Regions from separate parts of the Jeotgalibaca ciconiae genome, predicted to be linked through region 1. Evidence: predicted binding sites of a transcription regulator. Region 1 holds the regulator's gene; each other region holds the start of a gene.

Region 1 (4,284 bases):
GTTTCAATTCAAAACGTTAAAAAAATCGGTTTGGATCAAAAACATTTGAAGTTATTATTTGAATCTAATGAAAAGACGCTCGATGTGATTGGCTTTAATAAAGGAAAACTTGCAGATTATATGTCTGAAAGAGAACCGGTATCAGCTGTTGGTGAATTAAGTATTAATACGTGGCGAGATGTCTCAAAACCTCAATTGCAGTTAAAGGATGTAAAAATTGATTCTGTTCAGTTTTTTGATTATCGTAGTTCAAATGTACAAAAGGATGCCTTCGCTGTTCAAAACAGCGTTTATCTTTTTTTCAATAAAAATTTCTTTGAAAAAATGTCTAATCAAATAATGGAAGATTCTGTGTCAGTTTTATTGGAAAGTACCGATTCAATTCCTCCATTTGATGAAGAATTGACAAATCTCGTTTTAATAGACTGTCCAACTAATCTTCTTTATTTAGAAAAATTTATCAGTGAACATCCTTTTCAAAATTATTATATCTACGCGTATCCGATTCAATCCATAACAGCAGAAGGCGTTCCTTCTCAAAATCAGTTTGCTCATGTGTACCGTTATATCCGTACCCATCAAAATATGGATGTTCGTTCAAAATTAGACGAGCTTGCTAAATACTTAAAAATTGATAAGAATTTATTGATTTTTATCATATCAGTGTTTTTAGAGGCAAAATTTGTTACAATTGATAACGGTATAATGAATCCAAATGCAAAACCAGAGAAAATAAATTTGGAAGAAACGAATACTTATCAAAAAAGATTAAATAAAATAAATGCTGAAAAACTATTTATATATCATTCTTTCCAAGAGTTATCACATTGGATGGAGGAACGATTAAAGTAAATAGTTACGGGAGGAACCTGAAATGGATTTCAAAAACTATATTGCTGATGTAAAAGATTTTCCAGAAGAAGGAATTGTTTTTCGTGATATTTCCCCATTAATGCAAGATGGCGAAGCATATGCAGCGGCAATCCAAAAAATTGTTGAGTTTGCAAAAGATAAAGGTGTAGACAAAGTAGTAGGGCCGGAAGCAAGAGGGTTTATGGTCGGCTGTCCAGTTGCTGTAGAATTAAAGTGTGGATTTGCGATGGCTCGCAAAAAGGGGAAACTGCCGCGTGAAACAGTCGAAGTTGCATATGGCTTAGAGTATGGAGAAGCGGTACTTCAACTTCATCAAGACGCAGTAAGACCAGGAGAAAAAGTTCTCGTATGTGATGATTTACTTGCAACTGGTGGAACTACTCTAGCAACTGTTGAACTAATCGAGAAATTAGGCGGAGAAGTTGTCGGTTTAGCTTTCTTGATTGAATTACTAGATCTCAAAGGTAGAGATAAAATTTCTGAGTATGATATTTTTAATTTGATGGAATACTGATAAGTCCATGATAATAAAGAGGCCGAAACTTATTACTAAGCTCCGGCCTCTTTATTTTAATTAATATGGGTACGATACAGGCCGATGACTTTGCCTAAAATCTGTACATAATCTAATATAATGGGACTCATCGTATCATTTTCAGGTTGTAATCGATAATAGCCTTCTTCTTTAAAGAATCGTTTGCATGTCGCTTCATCCTCGTCAGTGATCGCAATGACAATATCACCATTTTGCGCAGAAGTTTGTTTGCGTACAATTACTGAATCATTGTTATAAATTCCAGCGTTCATCATACTATCTCCACGGATGCTTAACATAAATAAGTCTTCGGAAATATTTTTTAAGTTTGGTGGAATAGGAAAGAAGTCAGTTGCCTCTTCCACAGCCAGAATCGGCTCACCCGCAGTTACTACACCAAGTAGCGGCATAAAGTCACTTTTGATGCCTAACTTTTGTAAACCTGTTTCAGTTACCTCGATAGCTCTTGGCTTGGTTGGATCTCGATAAATATATCCGGCCTTTTCTAATCTAGCTAAGTGACCATGAACAGTTGAGGTAGAGGATAAATTAACTGCATTTCCAATTTCTCGAACGGTAGGCGGGTAACCTTTTTCTTGAACTTCCGTATAGATAAAACGTAAAACATTCATTTGTCTCGTATCTCTACCTTTAGTCATAAGAGCATCATCTCCATTTGTACTTTTTATAGATTTATTGTAGCATATCGTTTCTTAATAATCAAACAGACGTTCGGTCTTTGGGAAACTTAGAAGAAATATTCTTTTCTATTTCTTTTTTCTCTGTTTTCTTGTAATATATTTAGATGAGGACTTTTGGAAGGAGGATACAGATTGAGTACAGGTGCATGGATTTTTATTGTTATTTTAGGTGTGCTTTTAGGTGCTGTTGGAGGTTTCTTCTTAGCTCGTCGTTATATGATGAACTACTTTGCTGAAAACCCACCAATTTCAGAAGAAATGTTACGCAACATGATGATGCAGATGGGACAAAAACCTTCTGAGCGTAAAGTGAAGCAAATTATGGCTTCAATGAAAGTGCAGAACAAAAAAGATAAGAAAAAGAAATAAGAATGAATGAATAATAAAATTGTGGATGCTTTTTGAATCCACTTTTTTATTTTTACTTCACTCTATTAAAAAGGAGAGAGGTGCAAACAAGGTGAAGATTTTTAAAAAGCTGAAATGGTTTTTCAGACAAGAATGGAAATCTTATATGATAGGCGTCTTTTTCTTAATTATCGTAGCTATTATACAAGTGATTTCACCACGTGTGGTTGGAAATATTATTGATGACATCAACGATCAAGTATTAACTTCACGAACGTTATTCATTCAAGTTGGAATTGTTCTTTTGTGTGGGATTTCTCAATATATTTTTCGTTATATCTGGCGAATGAAGATTTGGGGAACATCTGCCAAACTGGAAAAAATTCTACGTACTCGTTTGTTTAACCACTTCACGAAGATGGATGCTGAATTTTTCCAAAAATATCGTACCGGCGATTTAATGGCACATGCTACAAATGATTTAAATGCCATTAGGATGGTTGCTGGCGCTGGAATATTAACATTAGCGGATTCCATATCCTCTGGAGGAATTACCTTATTAACCATGTTTTTTACTGTTAACTGGAAATTAACACTAATTGCTATGGTTCCCATTCCAGCATTAACGCTTGTTTCTAGAATTTTAGGAAAAAGGATTCATCGAACATTCCGAAAAGCTCAAGCTGCTTTTTCTAATTTAAATGACAAGACTCAAGAAAGTGTCACTGGGGTAAAAGTTATTAAAACTTTTGGTGAAGAAAAAGAAGATATTCTGGATTTTGAGGAAAAAACAAGAGATGTCGTTCAAAAAAATCGCGATGTATATGTGATAGACTCATTGTTTCGTCCCGTAATTATTTTTATCACTGGTCTTTCTTATGCGCTTTCATTAATATTTGGGGCGTTATTTATTCAAAATGGTGAGATGACCATTGGTAATTTAGTCACCTTCTTTAGTTATATTGGATTGATGCGCTGGCCAATGTTAGCTGTTGGTCGTTTATTAAATGTGTTGGAACGAGGAAGCGCAAGTTACAACCGAATTGAAGAATTGCTGCAAGAAAAATCAACAATTGTTGAAAAACAAGGTGCAATCAGCAGCCCTTTAACTGGTGATTTGACTGTAGCGATTGATCGTTTTCAATATCGAAATTCTGATCGAGCAGCGCTTCATAATATCCACTTTACTCTTTCAAAAGGACATACGCTTGGAATTGTAGGCCGAACCGGTTCTGGGAAAAGCAGTTTATTCAGTTTACTACTAAGAGAATACGATCAATATGAAGGGAAGATTACCTATAACGGAATCGACATTCGAGATTATGGTTTAGATAGTTTACTATCAGATATTGGGTATGTTCCTCAAGAAAACTTCCTTTTCTCAACCGATGTTCGTGAAAATATTCGTTTCGCAAATCCCGATTTTTCAGAAGAGCAAGTTTTTGAAGCTGCACGTATTACTGCCATCCATCAAGATGTTATCAGCTTTCCAAATGGATACGATACTCTGGTAGGCGAAAGAGGCGTGTCTCTCTCTGGGGGTCAAAAACAACGGATTGCAATTGCTCGAGCAGTTATTACTGATCCAGAATTATTAATTTTGGATGATTCTTTATCTGCAGTTGATGCAAAAACAGAAGAACAAATTTTGAATGGTCTAAAAGAAAAGCGTGCAAATCGTACAACAATTATTTCCGCACACAGAATTAGCAGTGTGATGCATGCAGACATGATTATCGTATTGGATGAAGGCACGATTTCTGAAAGTGGAAACCACGAAGAACTTATGGCAAATGATGGCTGGTATAGAAAAATGTATGAGAAGCA
Region 2 (4,284 bases), 370 kb from region 1:
GCGTCTTTTGCTATTTTTTCGTATTCATCCATCATGATTTTTGTTTGGCGGATAATTTCATCCGTAAAGTCTCCTTCAAAACCAGATGGAGTTTGAATCGCTCTCGTATCGATTATATGAGCAATAATCAATTTTGCATTGTTTCTCTTTGAAACTTCAATCGCTTTTCGAAATGCTAATTCTGACTCACTTGAACCATCAATCGGCGCTAATATTGTTGTATATTCTTGCAACATCATAATCACTCCATTTCTTTTATTCCTTATAGGTATATTGTAACCTACTTTACTGAAAATAAAAAGAAATGAATGAGAACGCTTATTTTCCTTTCAGAAACTTAGAGAGTTGAAAAGAAAAGAAGGCTGAATGAAGTGAAATCAACAAAAGCAATACAGCATAGAGATTTTTTTGATTGATGAAAATACTAATAATAAAAACAATTCCTGTAACAAAATAGATGATTCCGTTCGTTTGAAAGAAAACATTCATTTTTTTTCGTTGTTCTGTCGAGAGTTTTTCGGGAAATAAGATAAAAGCGTGGTTTGCTTTTTTTATTAAAAACCAGCTGACAAGAAATAATAGCAGGGCAAAAAGACCGATTAATAACTGAATCATGATTTCTCCTTTCAAAAAAAGAAATAGGACAATAAAAAGCCGCTCAGAGAGCGGCTCTAAAGTATAAAACTTTATAGAGAAAATCCGATGGTGCCGGTTTATGTAATTCTACTAGTTTTGAACCCGCAGTATTAGCAGGTGGGCTCCACAAATCGATTTACTAGCTTCCATATGATGTGGCTTGCTATCCATCAAAAATCAAGGATCCCAGTGTAGTAATTATTTGTTCGGTCAACACATTGAGAATATATCGCACACCTCAGAACTTCTTGTAAGTATAGTAGCATATAGAATAAAAATATGCAAGATTTCACACTTTGTTTTTTATAAAAAGTCTATCTCTATCAATGTTGGAAGCGTAACCTTCTGTTAGTCCATGCTTTTTTCTCGCAGCTGTCTGACTTGTTGAGCGAGGGCACTTTCATATTTACCAGTAATAACTGGTTCATAGTATTGGGCCTTTTTTATCGTATCAGGCAAGTATTGTTGTTGCACCCAATGATTGTCGAATGCATGGGGGAATTTATAATCAATGCCGCGTCCCAGGTCTTTTGCTCCTTGGTAATGTGAATCTTTTAAGTGAAGAGGTACTTCGCCTGATTTTCCGTTACGTACATCGGTCAAAGCAGCATCAATCGCTTCAATTCCCGAATTGGATTTCGGCGACAAGGCAAGATCCACTACGGCATGAGCTAAAGGAATTCTTGCTTCAGGAAGACCTAGTTTTTCAGCAGCCTGAACAGCTGTGACAGCACGAGAGACTGCTGCAGGATTGCCGAGACCAATGTCCTCGTATGCGCAAACCATCAATCTTCTGCAGATAATAATTAATTCTCCTGCCTCTATCAAGCGTGCCAAGTAATGCAGAGCAGCATCAACATCGCTTCCGCGTATTGATTTTTGGAAAGCGGAAATGACATCATAATGGGCATCCCCATCTTTATCATGTACCAAAGCCTTCCGCTGCAAACATTCTTCAGCAATTTCTAGTGTAATATGAATTTCATTTTCCTCATTTCCTGGTGTGGATAGAGCTGCAAGCTCAAGAGCATTCAAAGAACCTCTTAGATCACCCATAGAGCTCCTTGCAAAGTGAAGGAGGGCATTCTCATCCAGTTTAATAGCAAGTCCGCCTAAGCCGTTTTTTTCATCTTTTAACGCACGCTCAAGTGCCACGATAATGTCTTCAATCGACAGAGGTTTTACTTCAAAAATCTGAGATCTACTGCGAATCGCCGGATTAATACTAATATATGGATTCTCGGTGGTTGCTCCAATCAGAATGACTAAGCCACTTTCCAGATGGGGCAGTAAAAAGTCTTGTTTTGGTTTATCCAATCGATGGATTTCATCAAGAAGCAGAATGACTTGTCCAGAAAATTTTGCTTCTTCGACTACAATCTGCAAGTCTTTTTTTGAATCAGTCGCTGCGTTTAAATGCCGAAAGGCTGAATTCGTAGATCCGGAAATCGCGCTTGCAATACTGGTTTTGCCTGTTCCCGGAGGACCATATAAAATCATTGAAGACAACATGTGAGCTTCTACCATTCGTCGGATAATCTTGTTAGGCCCTACAAGATGTTGTTGCCCAACGACTTCATCAATGTTTGTTGGACGCATCCGATAGGCTAATGGTTTCTTCATAGAATTAATTCCTCTCATCTGTTTGTACTCTTATTATAAGACAAAACACAAAATAGAACAAACATTCGTTTTCCTTTGAAGCTTAGACTATGATAGTATTCTTCAGAGTAAAGCTTTGTCCGCTTTTCTAAATATTTAAAAGCAAGCTACTTATCAAAGTAGTCGAATATGGCTATAATAGACATAACGCAAAAATGTAGACGAAAGAGAGTAATGTAGATGAATATCAAATCAATCATCAAAGAGAATAAGTGGGAAAACTTATTTACAAAAGCAGTATTCGGGATTGAAAAAGAATCTCAAAGAATAAAAGAGGATGGAACAATTACGGAAAGTTCTCATCCAATCGAATTTGGAAATCGAAATTTTCACCCATATATACAGACAGATTTTGCAGAGAGTCAGTTAGAACTGGTTACGCCACCGGTTGATTCTGTTGGAGAAGTGATGGAATGGCTGGCTGCTATTCATGATGTTGTTCATCGAACCATTCCATCTGATGAATATTTATTGCCTTTCAGTCTGCCTTCAATCATGCCGACGGAAGAAAATATCCAGGTTGCGAAGCTTGATAAAAAAGAAGATGTTCATTACCGTGAATATTTGGCTCAAGTGTATGGAAAGAAAAAACAAATGATGAGTGGCATCCATTATAATTTCGAGTTTCACCAAGATTTTTTACAAGCTCTTTTTTCAAAACAACAGAAGTATGATAATTACCGGGCTTTCCAAACACAGATATATTTTAAACTTACACATAATTTTTTACGGTATCAATGGATATTAACATACTTATTAGGCGCATCCATTGAAACAAAAGCTGAGTATTTTCAAGATAACAAAATACCAGATGACATTCCTGATCGTTTGATAAGAAGTTTAAGAAGCAGCAAATATGGGTATGTAAACAGTGAAGACGTTCACGTATCTTTTCGAACAATCGAAGAATATGTCGAAACCATTGAAAAAATGGTAGAAGATGGCAAATTAATTGAAGAAAAAGAGTTTTATTCATCCGTTCGTTTTCGAGGCGGTAAAAATGCGCGTGAAGTATTGAAGAATGGCATCACTTATTTAGAATTTCGTCTGTTTGATTTAAACCCATTTGCCGAATATGGCATTACAGCTGAAGATATGCAATTCATTCACCTATTTTTTATGTATTTGCTTTGGATCGAGGAAGCGGCTTCCGAGGATGATTGGGAAAAGGGTCATGAAATGAACTACCAGACTGCTTTTGAAGATCCACTCTCTGTCTCAGCTTTCCAAGATGAAGGAATCCAATTGTTATCTGGAATAATTGAAATGCTAGAAGAAATAAATGCTGACAGCGAATCAATTGATATCGCAAAAGAAAAGTTGGCCGCGTTTACGTATCCTGAAAAGACGCTTAGCGGACGACTAGCTTCCATGAAAGAAAATGGACAAGACTTGCTTGAATGGGGAGTCAAAAAAGCTAAACAAACAAAAGAAACAGCTCTAGAAAGACCTTATACATTAGCTGGTTTCGAAGATATGGAACTATCTACCCAGATTTTACTGTTTGACGCAATTCAACACGGATTTGAAATTGATATATTAGATCGGTCCGATCAATTTCTTTCTTTAGAATATAACAATCATCTTGAATATATAAAAAATGGTAATATGACTTCTTTAGATACTTATATTTCTCCTTTAATCATGGAAAATAAAGTTGTTACGAAAAAAATATTGGCTAAAAATGGCTATAGTGTTCCAGAAAGTAAAGAATATCAGAATTCGGAAGAGGCAGTGAAAGATTTCTCGTTATTTGAAAAGAAAGCTTTTGTCATCAAACCAAAATCTACGAATTACGGCTTAGGAATCAGTATTTTTCGTGAAGGAGCAAGTAAAGAGAACTTCACCAAAGCAGTAGAAATTGCTTTTGAGGAAGATTCGACAATTCTGGTTGAAGATTTTGTTGAAGGGACAGAGTATCGTTTCTTTGTAATTGGCAAGGAGACAAAAGCTGTTTTATTACGGGTTCCAGCAAATGTTACGGGA
Region 3 (4,284 bases), 1.5 Mb from region 1:
AAGACAAATCCAATAAAATTAAGAAAAGGAGCAACAATGAAAATAAAGGAAAAAGTGTCAAATCTTCCTCCATTCATACGTGCAAACCAAATAAAAATTCCAACATATATTTTATTAGTTTCATTGGTTCTGTTTATCGTTCTGACTTTCATTGCAAGTTGGAAAATTGGTGTAGTTTTACTATTAATAATTATGTTAGTTATATGGCTGTTTTATTATTCTATTGATTACTTAATAGATGAAACAAATAAATATGTTTCAGATTTATCTTACAGGATAAAAAAAGGTGAACAAGAAGCTCTTATCCAAATGCCGATAGGTATCCTGCTATATAATGAAGAACAAAAAATCCAGTGGACGAATCCTTATCTATTAAAGTATTTTAAAAACAAAGATTTACTTGGACGAAGGATTGAAGACGTTGATGCTGAGTTACACGGATGGATAGAGAAATATAAGAGTAATGAAATGACAAAAGTTAAATGGGGAGATCGATATTTTGAAATGGTTATTCAAGAAAATATAGGTGTTCTCTATTTGATGGATATAACTGATTATGCAAAGATTGAAGCAAAATACCAGGAAGAAAGAATTGTGTTTGGGAATATCATTATTGATAATTATGATGAAGCTGTTCAATCTATGAATGACCGTAAAAAATCAAATGTAAACAACTATATTACCAATCAATTAACGAACTGGGCAAATATTAATAACGTTTATTTAAAAAGAGTTGATGATGATCGCTTTATAAGTTTGATGAATAAGAAAGCTCTTGAAAGACTTGAAAGCAATAAATTCGAAATTGTAGATCAAATAAGAGAACGAACTTATAAACAAAATTTCCCACTGACATTGAGTATGGGGTTTTCATATGGAACTGGTACAGTCCAGATGAAATGGAGAGACGTCGCTCAGCTGGCTCAGGCAAATGTAGATTTAGCTTTGGCAAGAGGTGGAGACCAAGTAGTTGTTCGAGCTGAAAATGAAGAAGCCCGTTTTCATGGTGGGAAAACGAATCCCATGGAAAAACGAACCCGTATTCGTGCAAGGATGATTAGTCACGCATTAGAAGAGTTAATTGTTAATTCCGATAATGTATTTGTTATGGGACACAATTACCCAGATATGGACGTAATTGGTTCTTGTTTAGGAATACGAAGAATTGTCCAAATGAATAATAAAGAAGCATGGATTATTTTGAAATCTGATCAATTGTCGAAAGATGTTAAACGCATGATGGAAGTGATTGATAAAGATTCTAATATTTCAAAATACATTATTGGCCCTGAAAAGGCAGAAGAAATGATAACAGAGAATTCTTTGATCGTGATGGTGGACGTTCATAAACCATCCATGATACCTGCACCCGAACTGATGGAAGTTTCTAATAATGTTGTTATTATCGACCACCATCGTAGAGGTCAAGAATTCCCAGAAAATCCTGTACTCGTTTATATTGAACCATATGCATCTTCTGCATCAGAATTGATTACCGAACTATTTGAATATCAATCGAATGATATCGATACCATTAATAAAATTGAAGCAACTGCGATGTTGGCTGGTATTATAGTAGATACACGTAATTTTAGTTTACGGACAGGTTCTCGAACTTTTGATGCAGCAAGTTATCTCCAGTCGAATGGTGCCAATACATTGTTGATACAAGAAGCTTTGAAAGAAGACTTAGAGACTTATCTATTAAGAAGTCATTTGTTAGAAACAATGGATTTTGTGGAGCCAGGGATGGCAGTTGTTAATGGGGAAGAAGGAAAGATATACGATACGGTTCTCGCTGCACAGACTGCAGATACCATGCTTTCAATGGAGGGTGTAGAGGCTTCGTTTGTTATCACAAAGCGTTCTGATGGAAGAGTCGGTATTAGTGCTCGTAGCTTAAGTAAAATTAATGTACAACGAATTATGGAGAAACTTGGCGGCGGAGGTCATCTATCAAATGCTGCTACACAGATAGAAGATATTACTGTGACTGAAGCAAAAGAAAAACTAGTGAAAGTCTTGAAAAATGAAGATGAGGAAGGAGAAATAAAATGAAAGTAATTTTTCTTGAAGATGTAAAAGGTAAAGGTAAAAAAGGTGAAATTAAAAATGTAGCGGATGGTTATGCAAATAACTATCTGATAAAAAATGGACTTGCAGAAGAAGCAACTAGTTCAAGTGTTTCAGCTTTAAAAGGACAAAAGAAAGCTGAGGAGAAAAAAGCTGCAGAAGAACTAAAAGAGGCAAGTGATTTGAAATCATTTTTAGAAAAAGAAGATACAGTTATTACTATACCGGCTAAATCCGGAGAAGACGGACGATTGTTTGGTTCTATTACGAGCAAGCAAGTTGCAGATCAATTAAAAAAACAATTTAAAGTGAAACTAGATAAGCGTAAGATCAACTTGCCAAATCCAATTCGTTCTCTAGGATTTACCAAAATGGACGTACGTCTTCACTCAGACGTGACAGCTGCTTTAACGGTTCATGTTGTAGAAGAATAATGATAAAATCAAGATACAACCGATTGCCTCATTGAGGTAGTTGGTTGTATTATTTTTTACTTCGAAAAGGGAACAAGCGTTCCAGAAAAGAAATTGTTTTAGCTGTTTTTTTAGAGTACAATAAGATAGCAAGAGAGAGAGTTCTCTTTGAGTAATTAGTAGAAGGATGAAGATATATATGGAAGATATTTTCCAAAATCGAATACCTCCCCATAGTGTAGAAGCAGAGCAGTCTGTATTGGGTTCTATTTTTCTTGATCCAGAATCAGTTGTTACTGTACTTGAGTATTTAGTAGCTGTAGATTTTTACAAAAAAAGTCATCAGCTTATTTTTGATGTAGTTGTTCTATTATACAATCGCAATGAGCCAATTGATGTAGTAACTGTTACAAACGAACTTGAAAGCAAGGATCAGCTAGAAAATATCGGTGGTATGGAATATCTTGCAGAAATAGCAACATTCGTGCCTACTGCTGCTAACGTTGAATACTATGCAAAAATTGTAGAAGAAAAATCAATACTGAGAAATTTAATTCATTCGGCAACAGATATTGTAAAAAGTGGCTATGAAGAAGCAGACCAAGTTGCGGTAATATTAGATACTGCGGAACAAAGCATTTTACAAGTTTCGGAGAGAAGAAATCGATCTGGTTTTATTCGAATTTCTGACGTAGTTAATACTTCTCTTCAAAATATTGAAGCACTGTCTCAACAATCAGGTGATGTTACAGGTATTCCGACTGGATACATTGCATTAGATAAAATGACAGCTGGCTTGCAGAAAGAGGAGTTAATTATCCTTGCTGCACGTCCTGCGGTTGGGAAAACGGCGTTTGCTTTGAATATTGCTCAAAACGTTGCAACAAAAGCTGATGAAGTGGTAGCAATCTTTAGTTTGGAGATGGGAGCAGAATCATTAGTAAACCGGATGCTTTGTGCGGAAGGAAATATTGATGCAGGGCATTTACGTACTGGACAAATGTCAGAAGAAGAATGGTCGAATTTGATTATGGCAATGGCTACGTTAGGCCAATCAAAAATCTTTATTGACGATACTCCAGGTATTCGCATCGCCGAAATAAGAGCAAAGAGTCGTCGCCTATTACAAGAACAAGGGAAGCTGGGATTAATTGTAATTGATTATCTTCAGTTGATTGAAGGAAATAATCGTGAAAGCCGTCAGCAAGAAGTATCTGATATTTCACGTCAGTTGAAGAAATTAGCAAAAGAATTAAAAGTTCCTGTAATTGCACTTTCTCAGTTATCGCGTGGAGTAGAACAAAGACAAGATAAACGACCAGTGCTGAGTGATATTCGGGAATCGGGTTCGATTGAACAAGATGCGGATATCGTCGCTTTTCTTTATCGTGAAGATTATTATGAGCGAGAAGGGGCAGAAGAAAGTAGCGAGAGTGAATTTGAAAATAATATAGTGGAAGTAATTATTGAAAAAAACAGAAGTGGAGCACGCGGAACAGTTAAGTTATTGTTTAAAAAAGAATTTAATAAGTTCTCTTCTGTTTCCTATGTGCCAGAACCAATGTAAGTTGAGAGAAGTAGTTTTTATTATAATTAATAGAAGCTGCTTCTCTTTTATCTATTTAATGATAGAAAAAAAGAAAAAATCTAATAATAAATTCTTGCATTTTATTTCAATGAGGAGTAGAATTTATTTTGTTAGCCAAACGGGTTATTAGCTCAGTCGGTAGAGCAGCTGACTCTTAATCAGCGGGTCGTGGGTTCGATCCCCTCATAACCCATACATATAAGCCTTACT

Evidence for each region. The regulator LexA, encoded in region 1, represses DNA repair genes until DNA is damaged. The targets are predictions, from matches to a motif close to CNAACANNTGTTNG.
Region 2: a site for LexA is predicted at 2,318-2,331, ahead of EJN90_RS11090 (replication-associated recombination protein A). Genes of this name have one in related genera too.
Region 3: a site for LexA is predicted at 2,577-2,590, ahead of dnaB (replicative DNA helicase). Genes of this name have one in related genera too.

Annotation. Positions count from the first base shown of each region.
Region 1 is NZ_CP034465.1:2,753,190-2,757,473, reverse strand. Features, by position in the region: gene recJ (single-stranded-DNA-specific exonuclease RecJ) at 1-852, shown strand, start outside; gene EJN90_RS12750 (adenine phosphoribosyltransferase) at 875-1,387, shown strand; gene lexA (transcriptional repressor LexA) at 1,444-2,067, opposite strand; gene EJN90_RS12740 (YneF family protein) at 2,242-2,478, shown strand; gene EJN90_RS12735 (ABC transporter ATP-binding protein) at 2,570-4,284, shown strand, end outside.
Region 2 is NZ_CP034465.1:2,380,002-2,384,285, forward strand. Features, by position in the region: gene EJN90_RS11075 (universal stress protein) at 1-236, opposite strand, end outside; gene EJN90_RS11080 (hypothetical protein) at 319-615, opposite strand; RNA gene ssrS (6S RNA) at 693-884, opposite strand; gene EJN90_RS11090 (replication-associated recombination protein A) at 985-2,259, opposite strand; gene gshAB (bifunctional glutamate--cysteine ligase GshA/glutathione synthetase GshB) at 2,479-4,284, shown strand, end outside.
Region 3 is NZ_CP034465.1:1,281,261-1,285,544, reverse strand. Features, by position in the region: gene EJN90_RS06040 (DHH family phosphoesterase) at 37-2,058, shown strand; gene rplI (50S ribosomal protein L9) at 2,055-2,507, shown strand; gene dnaB (replicative DNA helicase) at 2,686-4,053, shown strand; tRNA gene EJN90_RS06025 (tRNA-Lys) at 4,195-4,267, shown strand.